DNA from 3 places in the Pseudonocardia aurantiaca genome. Region 2 is predicted to be linked to each of the others. Evidence: riboswitches for the same ligand, from Rfam matches in the RefSeq annotation. Region 2 holds a riboswitch; each other region holds the start of a gene.
The links. A riboswitch is a leader RNA that binds a small molecule or an ion and turns the genes downstream of it on or off. The one in region 2 is predicted to bind S-adenosylmethionine.

Region 1: linked by a shared signal. The riboswitch ahead of ABD143_RS04170 (FAD-dependent oxidoreductase) and the one ahead of ABD143_RS22665 (ABC transporter substrate-binding protein) in region 2 are both predicted to bind S-adenosylmethionine.
Region 3: linked by a shared signal. The riboswitch ahead of thrC (threonine synthase) and the one ahead of ABD143_RS22665 (ABC transporter substrate-binding protein) in region 2 are both predicted to bind S-adenosylmethionine.

The regions. Positions count from the first base shown of each region.
Region 1 is NZ_BAAAJG010000002.1:456,579-461,748, reverse strand. Features, by position in the region: gene ABD143_RS04185 (amino acid ABC transporter ATP-binding protein) at 1-739, opposite strand, end outside; gene ABD143_RS04180 (amino acid ABC transporter permease) at 736-1,710, opposite strand; gene ABD143_RS04175 (GNAT family N-acetyltransferase) at 1,707-2,195, opposite strand; gene ABD143_RS04170 (FAD-dependent oxidoreductase) at 2,266-3,441, opposite strand; SAM riboswitch class I at 3,744-3,837, opposite strand; gene ABD143_RS04165 (ABC transporter substrate-binding protein) at 4,369-5,170, shown strand, end outside.
Region 2 is NZ_BAAAJG010000015.1:107,089-112,258, reverse strand. Features, by position in the region: gene ABD143_RS22675 (ABC transporter permease) at 1-401, opposite strand, end outside; gene ABD143_RS22670 (ABC transporter permease) at 398-1,342, opposite strand; gene ABD143_RS22665 (ABC transporter substrate-binding protein) at 1,354-2,955, opposite strand; SAM riboswitch class I at 3,130-3,224, opposite strand; gene ABD143_RS22660 (beta-class carbonic anhydrase) at 3,684-4,172, shown strand; SAM riboswitch class IV at 4,228-4,340, shown strand; gene ABD143_RS22655 (aminotransferase class V-fold PLP-dependent enzyme) at 4,382-5,170, shown strand, end outside.
Region 3 is NZ_BAAAJG010000029.1:149,551-154,720, forward strand. Features, by position in the region: gene ABD143_RS36460 (hypothetical protein) at 1-402, opposite strand, end outside; gene thrC (threonine synthase) at 499-1,770, opposite strand; SAM riboswitch class I at 1,780-1,894, opposite strand; gene holA (DNA polymerase III subunit delta) at 2,034-3,002, shown strand; gene rpsT (30S ribosomal protein S20) at 3,370-3,630, opposite strand; gene ABD143_RS36480 (MFS transporter) at 3,807-5,015, opposite strand.

The DNA of each region.
Region 1 (5,170 bases), on a different contig from region 2:
CGAGCACCTGCGACGGCGGGCCCTGCTCGACGATCCGGCCGCCGTCGAGGAAGACGACGGTGTCGGCGGCCTCCCGGGCGAAGCCGATCTCGTGGGTGACGACGACCATGGTGGTGCCGCTGCGGGCGAGGTCGCGCATCACGTCGAGGACCTCGCCGACGAGCTCGGGATCGAGCGCGGACGTCGGTTCGTCGAACAGCACGAGCTTGGGGCGCAGCGCGAGCGCGCGGGCGATCGCGACGCGCTGCTGCTGTCCCCCCGACAACCGCCGCGGGTACTCCCCCGCCTTGTCCCTCAGCCCGACCCGTCCCAGCAACTCTTCGGCCTCCCCCACCACCTCGGCCCGGGGCCGGCCCTGCGCGGAGATCGGCGCCTCGACGACGTTCTCCAGCACGGTGAGGTGGCCGAAGAGGTTGAAACTCTGGAAGACGAACCCGATGTGGGTGCGCTGGCGCAGAATGTGGCGCTCCGAGAGCTCGTGCAGGCGGTTTCCCACTCGCCGGTAGCCCATCAGCTCCCCGTCGACCTGCACGAACCCGCGGTCGACCTTCTCCAGGTGGTTGATCGCCCGCAGCAGGGTCGACTTGCCGGACCCGGACGGCCCGAGCAGGACGGTCACCTCCCCCGCGCGCACGGTCAGGTCGATGCCGCGAAGCACCTCGAGCGCGCCGAAGCTCTTGTGCACCCCGCGCAGATCGACCATCGGAGGGGCAGCCGTGACGCCGGCCGGGGCCGTCATGCCGGCACCCGCTTGCGCAGGAGCGCGAACCCGGTGCGCACCGACGCCCGGAACCGCTGGATGGGCGTCGGCGGCACGGTCCGCAGCGCTCCACGGGCGTAGTGACGCTCGATGTAGAACTGCCCGATCGACATCACCGTGGTGAGCACCAGGTACCAGATGGCCGCCACGAGCAGGAGCGGGATGACCCGTCCGTTGCGGGTGTAGATCACCTGAACCTGGTAGAAGAGCTCCGACAGCGCCATGATGTAGACCACTGACGTGCCCTTGACCAGCCCGATCAGCTCGTTACCCGCGGTCGGCAGGATCGTGCGCATCGCCTGCGGAAGCTGGATCCGGCGGAACTGACGCAGCTTCGGGATCCCCAGTGCCGCGGCCGCCTCGAGCTGCCCCTGGTCCACCGAGAGAAACCCTGAGCGCACCACCTCGGCGGCGTAGGCGGCCTGGTGCAGCGCGAGTCCCAGTACCGCGGCCGTCACCGGGCTGACGAGGTCCATCGTGCCCACGGAGAAGAAGCCGGGACCGAACGGGATGCCGAAGCTGATCGCGCGGTAGAGCAGCGCGAGGTTGTACCAGAACAGCAACTGCAGGATCAGCGGCACCGACCGGAAGATCCAGATGTAGGTCCAGCTGACGGAGCGCAGCAGGGGGTTCGGCGAGAGCCGCATGACCGCGAGAACCGTGCCGAGGACGAAACCGATGACGATCCCGAGCACCGTCAGCTGCAGGGTCAGCACGACCGCCCGCAGGATCGACGGGGCGAAGAGGAACTGCCCGACCGTGGGCCAGTCCCACGCCGGGTTGGTGACGAGCGCGTTGATCGCCATCGCGAGCAGCACCGCGACGACCACGGTCGCCGCCCACCGCCACGGGTGCCGGGACGGAACGACGACGAGCCGTTCACCGGCGTCCTCGGTGGCGGCCGGTGGGCTGTTCGCGGTCACTGCCGCGGTATCGGGAGCTGCGCTCATCGAGAGCTCACTTCCTTCTCGAAGGGGTGCTTGCCGATCTCCTCGGCCGGCAACTCCGGGTCGTAGAGCGGCGTGTAGCCAGTGGCCAGGTAGAGGCCCTTGGCCTCCGGCTGGCGCGGTCCAGTGGTCAGGTAGATCCGGCGGTATCCGCGCGCGGTGATCTCCCGCTCGAGCTCGGTGAGCACCCGGCGGGCCAGACCCCGGCGGCGGTGCGCGGAGTGCGTCCAGATGCGCTTGAGCTCTGCGGTGTGGTCGTCGAAGCGGCGAAAAGCGCCCCCTGCCACCGGGTCGCCGTCGGTGAGCAGGAGGATCAGCCCGCCGTCCGGGGCGCCGAACTCCTCAGGTCGACGACGCATCTCTTCGCCGATGTCGCCGAGCGAATGCCCGTAGCGGGTCGTGTACTCGTGGTCCAGCTCGGTGAGCATCGGCACCACCAGCGGGTCGGTGTAGGCGACCTGGCGAACCTCGAGCGCGGGAGAACTCATCGCAATCCCTCGCTGCGCTCGGTCAGCGCTTCGCGGAGACGCCGTGACACTGATTCGCTCGCAAGCTCGCTCATCGCCCGGCCGCCGCCGCGGGCGCGCGGTCGATCACACCGGTCGCGAGGTCCGCGAGCACCCGTCCCAGCGCTGGGGCGAACGCGAGCCCGTAACCCGAGAACCCCGCTCCCACGACCAGAGGACCCGCCGTATCCAGCAGGAACCTCCCGTCGGAGGTCGACGTGCGGGTACAACCGATCGGTGTGGGCAGCCTGTGGTCGAGCCCCGGGAGGAAGGCGGTCACGTACTCCTGCAGCCTGCGCAGCTGCACAGGCTCCGGCGCGAACGCGTGCCGATGCGGGTGGGTCTGCGTCCCCACGCCGTGGAACCCGAGCTTCACGCGTCCGTCCGCAGTGGACGTGCCGTGGACGCTGCTGGGCCAGCCGTGCTCCGGACCGGTGTGGTGGACGAACGTCGGCCATGCGACGTGGTGAGGGGAGAACGGGGCGACCCCGCCTTGCAGCGGGAACGTCGCGGGCTGCTCCTGTGTCACCCGGAGCCTGGGCAGCTCGACGAGCCCGTCGAGCAGATCCGCGGTGCGCGCTCCCACCGCCACCACCGCCCGGCAGGCGCGGACTGGGCCGCGTGGTGTCTCTACCTCGACGAGATCGTCTCCGCGCACAGCGATCGCCGTCGCCGGCGTGGAACGGTGGACCACGGCCCCGTGCGCCACGGCGGCCGCGGTCAGAGCGGCGACGGCGTGATCGGCGTGAAGACGGCCGGACCGGTCCGGCTGGTGCAGCACCGGGCCGCTGAACACCATCCCCGGCCACCTGTGCGACGCCTCGTCGGCATCGAGCCACTCATGGGCGATGCCGTGCTCGCCGAGGGATCCGGCGAGCGCGCTCGTTCGGCGCGGATCACCGTGGTCGACGCCCCCGGTGATCTGCAACAGCGCTGCGCCCGTCTGGGCCTCCACCTCGCGCCACAGCGGCAGAGCTTCCATGGCGAGGCGCACGTACGGCGCCGCCGAGTAGGACGGCCGGTAGAGCTCCGCCGATCCGTACGGGAAACCGCGCGCACGCCCGGCCTCGAACTGCTCGAGCTGTACCACCTCGCGGCCCCGGCCGGCGAGCTGCCATGCAGCCGCCGCACCGACCACGCCGCCACCGATGACCACGACGTCGACGACTCCGGCGCGCGCGGACCGCGACGGGCGGCGCGCCGCCGGGATGTGCGGGAACGTTGGCATGACTGTCCTCCTACGACACGGACAGCAGGAACCCCCGGCACGGGGCGAATCCACTGTGGACAAAAGACGGCTCCGGCACCGCCGGAATCACCGTCCTACAGAGACCTGACCGAGGCGCGTCAGAGCCCACCCGTACGCGTCAGCGCACGGGAAGCGGGGTGGCCAGAAGGCCGAGATGGGTCAGCGACAAAGAGCGGCCTGCGTGCGGCACAGATCGACGTGCCGACGCTTCGACCAGGTGGACGTCAACCACGTCGACGACCGCGTGGCCGCCGGCCGGGCGTGCGATCGACGCACGATGTCTCCCATCGATCCTGGCGTTAGCACCCGGCGCCGTGAGGCACATGGTTGCTGCGGCTTCGACGAGCCAGATCTCTCGGCCGCTCTGGATGGACGACATCGAATGTAGGCGACCACCCGATGGATCTGTCAATGATGTGACGAACACACGGTGTATCGGGCGCGTCACGACCTGCGGCCCGTGGCCGGATCCGACGGGCCTCGGGTGAGTGGGGCGACGGCAGGGCATGCTCGCCGGTCCAATTGAGTGTTGATCGTTCGGTTTCGAGTATCTATGGTCAGCGCTGCGGCGGACGACGCCGCGGCGAGCCCCGCGCGGAACCGGTGCTCACATCGTGAACGGTGGAGGCTGACGTGCGCTGGTTCTACCGCAGCACCGGCAGCTGTCGCAGGCTGCACGTCGACCTGCTGCGCATCGCCAGCGCCTGCTGTCGCGTCTGACGCTGCGGGCCTCCACCCCGCTGCCGGAACGACCTGCCGACGTCCGGCACCCCCGGTGTGTACAGCGCCGTCGCACCGCGCCGAGCTGCTCCCCCTGATCCTCGCTCCGGCGTGCCCGTCGAGGTCTGCTCGCCCCAGCACGTGATCCCCTGCGCACCACGCCTGGCCTCCATGAAGGACATCCCGATGAGTTCGACCCCCCGTCCCGCCGTACCGCCACGGCGGCTGCCGGCCGCCGTGCTCGCCACCGTCGTGGCCCTGACCGTGGCCGCCTGTGGCTCCGGGAGCACCTCGGCGCCACCGGACGCCGATGCGGGGCCGCCGCAAGCCGGCGGCACGCTCACCTTCGCGGTGGGCAGCGACCAGGGGTGCCTGGATCCGCAGCAGGTCGGCAGCAACGACTCGATCTACTCCCTGCGCCAGATCGTCGACTCGCTCACCGACCAGAACCCCGACACCGGCGAGATCGTGCCCTGGCTCGCCACCGGCTGGCAGACCAACGCCGACGCCACCGCCTACACCTTCGACCTGCGGCCCGGCGTCACCTTCAGCGACGGCACCCCGCTGGACGCCACCGCCGTCAAGGCCAACTTCGACAAGGTGCCCCAGCTCGGCGCCCGCGGCACCCTCCCGAAGAGCTACCTGGCGAACTACCAGGGCACCACCGTCGAGAACCCGACCAGGTTCACGGTGACCTTCAGCGCGCCGAACGTGCAGTTCCTGCAGGGCAGCTCCACCCACAGCCTCGGCATCCTCTCCCCCGCCACCGTGGCCAAGACCGACGACGAACGCTGCGCCGCCGTGATCGGGTCAGGCCCCTTCGTCGTCCAGAGCTACACCCTCAACCAGTCAACCGTCCTCACCAAGCGCACCGGATACAACTGGGGCTCGGCGCTGTCGACGCACACCGGCGAGGCATACCTGGACGGGATCGAGTTCCGCGTGGTCCCCGAGTCGGGTGTGCGAACCGGAAGCCTGCAGTCCGGTG
Region 2 (5,170 bases):
ACCCACCCCCGGACGAACCCCGCGAGCAGCCCGATCAGCCCGCCGACGACCAGCGCGACGGCCACCGCGATGACCGTGGCCTGCAACGACAGCGCCGCGCCGTGCACCACCCGCGTGTAGACGTCGCGGCCCAGGTAGTCGGTGCCGAAGACGTGCGCGAGGCCGGGGGCCTGGAGCCGATCGGCCGGGACGCCGAGGTTCGGGTCGGCCGGAGCCAGGGCGCCCGGCGCGAACGCCGCGAGCAGCACCAGCGCCACGAAGACGACCGACACGATGAGCCCGGGACGGCGCCGGAGGAACCGCCAGAGCCGGGCGAGCCGCTCCCTCCGGGTGGCGGCGACCGGGGCAACGGCTCCGGGACCGGGAACCGCGGCCGGTTCCCGCACCAACAACTCGGTCATGCCGCCGCTCCTGTCGCGATCCGGGGGTCGAGCAGCGGATAGACGAGGTCGACCAGCAGGTTGACCACGACGAACACCGCAGCCGCGAACACGACGATCCCCTGCACCAGCGGGATGTCCTGCACACCGACGGCGCTGACGGTCAGCCGCCCGAGCCCCGGCCGGGTGAACACCGTCTCCACCACGACGGCCCCCGCCAGCAGATTGCCCACCACGTACCCGAGCACGGTCAGCGCCGGGAGCGCGGCGTTGCGCAGCGCGTGCCGCAGGTGGATGTCCACCCGCCCCACACCCTTGGCCCGCGCGGTCGCCACGTACGGCTCGTCGAGCGCCTGGGAGAGGCTCTTGGCGAGCACCTGCGCCACCAGCGCGCCCGTCGGGAGCCCGAGTGTGATCGCCGGGAGGATCAGCGCCTGCGGGCCGTTCGCGCCGACAGAGGGCAGCAACCCCAGCCCGAACGAGAAGACCTGTACGAGCATGAGCCCGACCCAGAACACTGGCATCGACACCGCCAGCGACGGCAGCCCCATCAGCACCTGCCGCAGCCAGTGCGCCCGCGTGTACGTCGCGACGAGCGCGACCGTCCCGCCGACCACGATCGCGAACGCGAGCCCGGCCAGCGAGATCTGGATCGTCGGCGGCAGCGCCTCCATGATCGCGCCCCGCACGTCCTGGCCGTTCTGGATGGACGCCCCGAAGTCGCCGTGCAACGCCCCCCACAGCCGATGCCCGTACTGCACGATCAGCGGCTGGTCGAGCCCGTAGCGGGCGCGCAGCGCGTCGAGCTGTTCCGGGGTCAACGGTTCGCCGTCGAGCCCGCCGCTCGCCATCGTCGCGACGGGGTCGCCCGGCAGCAGGTAGAGCACGACGAACGAGACGGTGAACGCCGCCCACAGCACGCCGACCGCCATGCCGGCGCGCCGGAGGAGGTATCGGGCCATCGGTGACACGGCTACTCCGACTTCCAGGCGTCGTGGAGGTAGATCCGGGACGAGGCGTCGAACGCAATGTCGTGGGTGGTGGCCCCGACGCCGAGGACCGTGGTCAGCTCCACCACCGGCACCGTGTAGTGGTTCTCGGCGAGAAGCTGCTGCGCCTGCGCCACCGTCGCCGCCCGTGCCGTCTCATCCGGTTCGGCGGCCTGCTCGGCGAGCAGCGTGTCGAGCGGGCCGGGGGTGAGCCGGTAGAAGTTGTTGCCCGCCGTCGAGTACGACGAGCGGAGGATGTCCGGGTCGGCCCTGGTCGTGTTGCCCCAGCTCGCGGTGAAGTCGCCGCTCTGCTGGACCTGCGTGTTGTCGGAGATCGGGCGCTCCCGCAGCTGCAGGTCGATCCCCACCGCCCGCAGCTGCTGCTGGATCAGCTCCAGCGTCGGCCGGTTAGCGGCCGCGTTCGCGTACCACGTCAGCTCGATGGTCAGCGGCTGTCCGCCGCGCGTCCGGATGCCGTCCGGACCGGGCACCCAGCCGGCGGCGTCCAACGTGGACGCGGCGCGGGCGGCGTCGAACCCGAGCAGTGCGGACTGGTCGGCGTAGGCGGGTGTGCTCGACGCCAGCGAGCTCGTCGCGGCCACGGTCTGCGACGTGTAGACGGTGCTGACCACCTCCGGGCGGTTGATCGCGAGCGAGATCGCGTCGCGCACCGCAGGCTCCGAGACGATCGGCTTGCTGAGGTTGAAGCTGATGCTGTACGGGATGCCGGGGTTGGGCCGGGCAATCAACTGCACCCCGGCCGCGGTCAGCGGGGCCTCGTCCTGCTGCGCGAGGTTGCCGATGGCGTCGACCTCGCCCGACTGCAGGCCCCCGACCCGCACACCCGACTCCGGCACGATCCGGAACTCGACGCGGTCCAGGTACGCCTCGCCCGGGTGCGTCCAGAGCGAGGATCCCCAGTCGTAACCCGCCCGCTTGGTCAGGACGATCGACTCGTCGCGGACGTAGGAGTCGATCACGAACGGCCCCGACCCCACCGCCGACGCGCACCGGGCGTCGTCCGACTCCGCGACGGTCGCGGGCGACAGGATGCCGAGGCTGTGGGTGGAGGTGCCCTGCAGGAACTGCACGTTGGGCCGGGAGAACGACACCGTGAACCGGGTGGGGCTCTCGACCGTGGTGCCCGCGTAGCTCGCCAGGTAGCCCTTGGGCAGCGTGCCGCGGGCCCCCAGGTCCTGCACGCGGTCGAAGTTGGCCTTGACCGCCTCGGCGTCGAGCGGCGTGCCATCGCTGAACGTCACGCCCTCGCGGAGGGTGAACGTGTAGGCCGTGGCGTCGGTGTTCGACTCCCAGGCCGTGGCGAGCCACGGCCGCAGCTCGCCGGTCTTCGGGTCCTGGTCGGTGAGGGAGTCGACGATCTGGCGCAGCGAGTAGATGGTGTCGTTGCTGCTGACCTGCTGGGGGTCGACGCAGCCCTGGTCACTGCTGACGGCGAAGCGCAGGGTGCCACCGGGCTGGGGAGTGCCCGGGTCGGCGCCGGCTGCCGGCGCGGCGCCACCGCCGCATGCCGTCAGGAATACGGCGGCGGCGGCCAACAGGCCTGCTCGGACGGGGAACGCGATCATTGGGGTCCTTCTACGGGCCACCGCACCGTCGTCGACGGCGCGCGCTCTGGATTCGGGGATCGTCGGAGCGTCAGGCCGGACAGAGCGCCGCGCTGGTGCGGCAGAGGTCGATGTGGTGGCGCCAGGCGTGCCACGTCGTGTGCAGCGGGGTGCTCCCCGGACCCGGCACGGCGACCTCCATCGCTCCCGGCGGTAGCACCCGTTCCCGCTCGCGCGGGGGGTTGCTGCGGCGTCGTCGAGCCAGGTCTCTCAGCCGCTCTGGATGGTGGCGGCCGTCGCCGGCCGCGATCCGACGGTACGTATCTGAGGAGCCGATTATCAAGCGCTTCCCGGGGAACTGTGTCGTGCGCCATTCACGGACCGAAATGACCGGACAGTTCCGCTCGCAAAATGTCCGACGCCGGCATTCCTTGACAGCAGTGGCAGTCGTCGGCCGTCGCTTGCCCAGCTCAGCGGGGCCGCGGCAACCCCAACGGGCGGGGTGCTGCACCCGCTGGCCACAGGGGTTGCCGGAACGGGTCCGCCGCGATTCACTGATGGCGTGATGCGCATGGTCCTGGAGCAGTTCTGGCCGGGCCGGCGAGGCGAGCAGTTCGACCAGTTCTGTCGCCCGGCCGCGTCGCGGCCCGGGCCCCACGAGCGCGCATTTCCTGCGCACTCCCATCTGCCCTGAGGCCGTGGCGCGGCCGCCCCGCGTCCACCGTCCCTCCCCGAACGGGAGATCCGCCGTGTCCGTCACCGACGAACTGCTCGCCCACAACGCCAGGTACGCCGCGTCCTTCGAAGGTCCCCTGCCGCTTCCGCCCGCCAAGCACCTCGCAGTCATCGCGTGCATGGACGCCCGGCTCGACGTCTACAGGATCCTCGGGCTCGAGCCCGGCCAGGCGCACGTCATCCGCAACGCCGGTGGTGTGGTCACCGACGACGAGATCCGCTCGCTGGCCATCAGCCAGCGGCTGCTCGGCACCGAGGAGATCATCCTCATCCACCACACCGACTGCGGGATGCTCACCTTCACCGACGACGAGTTCAAGAAGGCCGTGCAGGACGAGACGGGCATCAAGCCCGAATGGGCGGCCGAGGCCTTCGGTGACCTGGAGGAGGACGTCCGCCAGTCGATCGCCCGGATCAAGGCCAACCCGTTCGTCCCGCGCAAGGACTCCATCCGCGGATTCGTCTTCGACGTCGCCACGGGAAAGCTGAACGAGGTCGTGTGACGGTCGGGCGGGCCGGCTTGACCGGCCCGCCCGGCCGCCCGTACCTTCGCTGTCAGGTCAAGAGCGCCAGCGCCAAGCCCCGGCTCGCTGGCCGGCAACCCTCCTCCGCGGTGGGGTGCTCCGGGTGACGACCAGGCCGCCGTGCACCCACGGCGGCAAGCGCGGACCCGTCACGACACCGGGTCCTGAAGAGGGTCCGGAGGACCGTCATGACCGCTGTGCTGCCCGCCCGTCCCGCAGCCGCCGCCTCCACGCAGCCCCTCCCCCGGCTCATTGGAGCCGAGCTGGAGGTGCCGCTCGTCACCGGCGACCGCGTGCGCTACGCCAACCTCGACCTCGCGGCGAGCGCCCCCGCTCTCGCAGGCGTGGCCGACCACGTCACCGAACTCCTGCCCTTCTACGCGAGCGTCCACCGTGGGGCGGGCTACGCCTCCCAGGTGTGCACGGCGGTGCTGGAGCAGGCCCGCGAGACCGTCGGGCGGTTCGTCGGGGCCCGCGGCGACGACGTCGTGGTGTTCACCCGCAACACCACCGACGCGCTCAACCTCCTGGCCGGCTGCGTCCCTGGGCGCGTGCTGCGCCTCGACGTCGAGCACCACGCCAACCTGATCTCGTGGCGCACGGGCCGGGTGCTCCCCGCCGCGCCGACCGTGGCCCAGACCCTCGCCGACCTGCGCGCCGCGCTCGCCGCCGAACCCACCGCGCTGCTCGCCGTGACGGGCGCGTCGAACGTGACCGGCGAGATCCTCCCGCTCGCCGAGATCACCGCGATCGCCCACGCGGCAGGCGCCCGGGTCGTCGTCGACGCCGCCCAGCTCGCCCCGCACCGGCGGATCGACATCGCCGGCGCCGGCATCGACTACCTCGCCCTTTCCGGCCACAAGCTCTACGCCCCGTACGGCGCGGGCGCGCTGGTGGGGCGCCGCGACTGGCTCGACGACGCCACCCCCTACCTCGCCGGTGGGGGCGCCGTTCGCGCGGTGGCCGTGCCGAACGCC
Region 3 (5,170 bases), on a different contig from region 2:
GTAGGCGTCGGTGGCAGCCTGGAAGCGGGACCGGTAGCGACTCTGTGCATCGGCCCAGTCGCGCTGCATCTCCTCAGCAAGCGCGCGCTTTCGCGGGGGCGGCTGCGCTGCGCGCCGCCGGGCCTCGTGCAAGGCCAGCGCGGCGCGGTCGAGTTCGACGACGCACGCCACCGCCGCCTCGGTCCAGCGCTCGTTCTGCTCGGGCGTACACGGAATCACCCAGCCGAGCGGTCGCCCGGTCACCGTGTCCGGATCGACGGTCTTATAGACCGTCGACCGGGTCCGGAAGTCGAGCGCGTGGTCGACGCCGAATTGGAGGATCGCCACCCGGCCGTCGACTCGACGCCCGGGTTCGGGCTCGATCACCCGCCCCATCATCGGCTCGAGTTCGGCAGCCGGCATCCATGTGAGTTGTCCCTGCCTGCGCCTGCGCCACATCTCGGCATCACCCCCCACTCTCAAGATGAGCGTCAGTTGAGATCGGGCGGAACGACCCCGTCAGAGCCCGCGGGCCGCCAGGGCCTCGCGTACGGCCTTGCTGGTGGAGGGCACGGTGGCCGACGGGCCGACCTGGTCGGCCACGGCGTCGAGGGTCTTGAGGCCGTCGCCGGTGATGAGCAGCACGGTCTCGGCGTCCGGGTCGATCTGGCCGGCCTCGATGAGCTTCTTGGCGGTCGCGACGGTGACGCCGCCGGCGGTCTCGGCGAACACGCCCTCGGTGCGGGCGAGCAGCCGGATGCCCTCGACGACCTCGGCGTCGCTGACGTGCCCGACCGCGCCGCCGGTGCGGCGGACGGTGTCGAGCACGTAGGGCCCGTCGGCGGGGTTCCCGATCGCGAGCGAGCGGGCGATGGTGTCGGGGCGGACCGGCTGCACCACGTCGTGGCCGTCGGCGAATGCCTTCGCCACCGGCGAGCAGCCCGTGGCCTGGGCGCCGAACACCCGGTAGGGGGTGGGCTCCACCAGGCCGAGCTTGCCCAGCTCGGTGAAGCCCTTGTCCACCTTGGTGAGCTGGGAGCCCGACGCCACGGGGATCACGATCTGCTCCGGCAGCCGCCAGCCGAGTTGCTCGGCCACCTCGTAGCCGAGGGTCTTGGAGCCCTCCGCGTAGTACGGCCGCACGTTGACGTTGACGAACGCCCAGTCCTCGTGCTCGGCGGCGAGCTCGGTGGCCAGCCGGTTCACGTCGTCGTAGTTGCCGTCGACGGCCAGCAGGGTGCCGTCGTACACGGCGGTGGTGAGCACCTTGGCCTGCTCGAGCGACTTGGGGATCAGCACCACCGAGTCCCAGCCGGCCCGCGCCGCGGCGGCAGCCACGGCGTTGGCGAGGTTGCCGGTGGACGGGCAGGCGAGCACCGAGAACCCGAGCTCGCGGGCGGCGGCGAGCGCGACGGCGACCACGCGGTCCTTGAAGGAGTGGGTCGGGTTGCCGGTGTCGTCCTTGACCCACAGGTTGCGCACGCCGAGCGCGGCGGCGAGCCGGTCGGCCTTGATCAGCCGGGTGAGGCCGGGCTCGGTGTTCGGGTGGCTCTGCACGTCGGACGGCACGGGCAGCAGCTGCCGGTAGCGCCAGATCGACTTGGGGCCTGCCTCGATCGACTCGCGGGTCACCGTGCCGAAGTCGTAGGCCACCTCGAGGGGACCGAAACACTGGGGACAGGCGAACTCCGCGGCGAGCGGGATCTCGTGGCCGCACTCCCGACAGGAGAGGGCACGGGCGGGGCCGAGGTCGTAGGAGGTGGCGGCCGTGGCGGCGGCAGACAGGGTCATGACGAGATCTCCTCATCTTTCCCGCAGCATGCGGGTCGGAATTGGCACCGTGATCGAGCGCAGACGCGCATCGCCGGTTGCCGGGGCTTCGTCGGGCCGTTCCCTCTGCCCCTCTGGATGAGCCATGTGCAGTTGTGGTCCCCGGAGCACGTCGCCGTGGGATGACCTTCACGTTACGACACCAGCGGCCGCTCCCCCAAGTCCGTCCCGTGATCTGGGAGCCGGGTCACGAATCGTCGGTGCCGTGCGCGAGCATGGACGGCATGTCCGCGCCGCCCCCACCCGCGCCGCTGCACCTCGTGCTGGGAGAGGAAGAGCTGCTGGTCGAGCGGGCGGTCGAGCAGGTGATCGCGGAGGTCAAGGCCGTCGAGCCGGGGGCCGAGGTACGCAAGGTCCGCGCCGGCGACCTCACGCCAGGCGATCTCGCGGAGAGCCTCAGCCCGTCGCTCTTCGCGGAGGGCCGGGTTGTCGTCCTCATGGCCGCCCACGAGGTCGGCAAGGAGATGGCCACCGCCATCGCCAGGCAGTCCGGCGACCCCGTCGACGGCATCGTGCTGGTCGTCGCGCACGCGGGCGGGGCGCGCAACAAGGCGCTGGCCGACGAGCTGCGCAAGAAGGGCGCTGTCGTCACCACGTGCAACAAGATCACCCGGTTCGAGGAGCGCTCCGACTTCGTACGCGCCGAGGTGCGCCGCGTCGGCGGCAAGATCGCGCCGGCCGCTGTGGGTGTGCTCATCGAGGCCGTGGGCTCCGACCTGCGGGAGCTGGCCTCCGCCGCGGGCCAGTTGGTGGCCGACACCGGCGGCACCGTCGACGAGCAGGCAGTGCGGCGTTACCACCGTGGTCGCGCCGAGGCGTCCGGGTTCGCGGTGGCCGACAAGGTCGTGCTTGGCGACCGGGCGGGCGCGTTGGAGGCGCTGAGGTGGGCACAGTTGCTCGGGGTGCCCTCGGTGCTGATCGCCGACGCGCTGGCGGACGCGCTGCGCACGCTCGCGAAGGTGGGCTCGGCCGGCCGCGGCGACCCCAACCGCCTCGCAGGCACACTCGGCATGCCGCCATGGAAGATCCGCAAGGCGCAGCAGCAGGTGCGGTCGTGGGGGCCGGAGGCGATCGCCGAGGCGTTCGCGGCGGCCGCCGAGGTCAATGCCGACGTGAAGGGCGCGGCGGCCGACGCCGACTACGCGCTGGAGCGGGCGGTGCTGCGGATCTGTGCGGCCAGGGGCCGCCGCTGATGGGGTGTCGGTCGGTCAGCTGTTGCCGCTGGTGCGCAACTTCTTGATCCAGAGCCCGATCTTGTCCCCGAGGAGCGCGCCTCCGATACCGGCGAGAACGGCTGGGACCATGGCGATCAGGTTGACGAGCATCGAGAACTTCTCCTAGGGCTCGGGCGGCCGGAGAGCAGGGGTAGGCCGCCTGCGGGCGAACCTCCACTGTCGGCGAGCGTCTCGGATACTGTCTACATTCTTGTAGGAGACGTCACGTTTGCGACGGCGGCGAGCGCGCGCGCCGCCGAGCGGTTGACGTACGTGAGAGTCCCGCGCAGCGCGCACACAAACGGCGCTGCCCGCGAGGGGGCAGCGCCGTTCGTGAAGAGCCGAGTCAGAGAGCGCTGACGCGCTTCGCCATCGCCGACTTGCGGTTGGCGGCCTGGTTCTTGTGAAGGACGCCCTTGCTGGCGGCCTTGTCCAGGGCGCGGGAGGCGGCGCGCTGCAGCTGGGTGGCCTTCTCGGTGTCGCCGGCCTCCACCGCCTCGCGGAAGCGCCGTACGGCAGTGCGGACGGCAGACCGGACCGACTTGTTGCGCTGACGCCGCTTCTCGTTGGTCTTGATCCGCTTGATCTGGGACTTGATGTTGGCCACGCGAATGCCTCGAGTTTCTTCCTGCCGGTGGACTGCTCGCTTCGTTCCGCTCCGCACCGGCGGCGGGGGATCGATCATCACGCCGGGCGCTCAGCGGTCCATGCTACAGGCGGCTTGCTGAGCGGGTAAGGAGGGTACTGAAAGGCTCCGGCCGTAGCGCAGTAGGCCCGAGCTTTTCAGCGCGCTCCTAGATCGGCCCGGCCCAGCGGCCGCAGCGCGAGGTGAGCGCCGAGCGCGCAGACGCCCGCTCCGACGACGATCCCACCGTACCCGCCGGTGAGATCGACGAGCAGACCCGCGAGCGGCGCGCCGAGGAGCGCCCCGAACCCGGACGAGGTGTAGCTCAGCCCGACCACCCCGCCGAGGCCCCGGACGCCGAAGAGCTCCGCGAGCACGGCGGGCGCCAGTGCGATCCAGCCGCCGTAGCCGACGCCGAGCACCACGGCGAAGGCGACGAGCGCGGGGAAGGATCCCGCGAGCAGGTCGGCGGCGAGCCAGAGCGCGAAGCTGCCTGCGAGCACCGCGAAGCTCGCGCGGAAGGTCCGGATGTGCCCGGCCCGTTCGGCATACGCGCCGATCGCGATCCGGCCGACGACGCTGGAAACGCCGATGATCCCGACGAGCGCCGCCGCCGCGACCGGGGTCGCCCCGGCCGCCGCCGCGTAGGGCGGGAGGAAGACGAGTGTGGCGAAGAGCGCGACCGACGACAGCAGCGTCGCCACGTACAGCGATCGGAACGCCGGTGTGCGCAGCAGCGCCCGGGTGCCGAGCGCGGGGGCGTTCTGCGCGGGTTCGGGCGGGCGCCGCACCGCGACCGCGCACAGCAGCAGGAGCACCCCGCCCGCCAGGCCGAACACGACGTGCGTCTGGCGCCACCCGTGCGCGGCGATGAGCGCGGCGGCGAGCGGCGCGCCGATCAGGGTGCCGACCCCGATCCCGGCGACGGCGACGGCGAGCGCGACGGCCCGGCGCCGCGCGAACCAGCCGCCGACGGCGGCCACGAGCGGGACGTACCCGCACGCGACGGCGACGCCCACCCCGAGGCCGTAGGTGAGGTAGCCCAGCCACAGCCGCTCGACGGCGGCGGTGAGCAACAGGCCTGCGGTGAGCGCGGCCGCCCCGGTGATCAGGAGCGGACGCGGCCCGATCCGGTCGGCGATGCGGCCGGTGACGGAACTGAGCAGGAACCAGCACGCCGCGGTCACACCGAACACGAGGGACGTGGCGCCGTTGCCGGAGCCGAACTCCGCGGCCATCGGCGCGAAGAAGGCACCGAAGCTGTAGGCCACGGCGAACACCACTGCCATCGAGACGAACGCGGTGGCGACGGTGACCCACCCCCGCGCCGAGTCGAGAACTGGGCTCGGCCGGGGCTGCGTTGCCACCCCCGGAGCGTACGTCGTGTCACCCGCCCGTAACGCGCACCGGCACGTGTGGGTCGCGGTGGGCCGCGACTACGCCGACGTCCCGCCCCTCAAGGACATGACGCGGCTGGCGTGACGCTCTCCCGGGTGGCCGGATCGGTGCGACGGATGTCGTT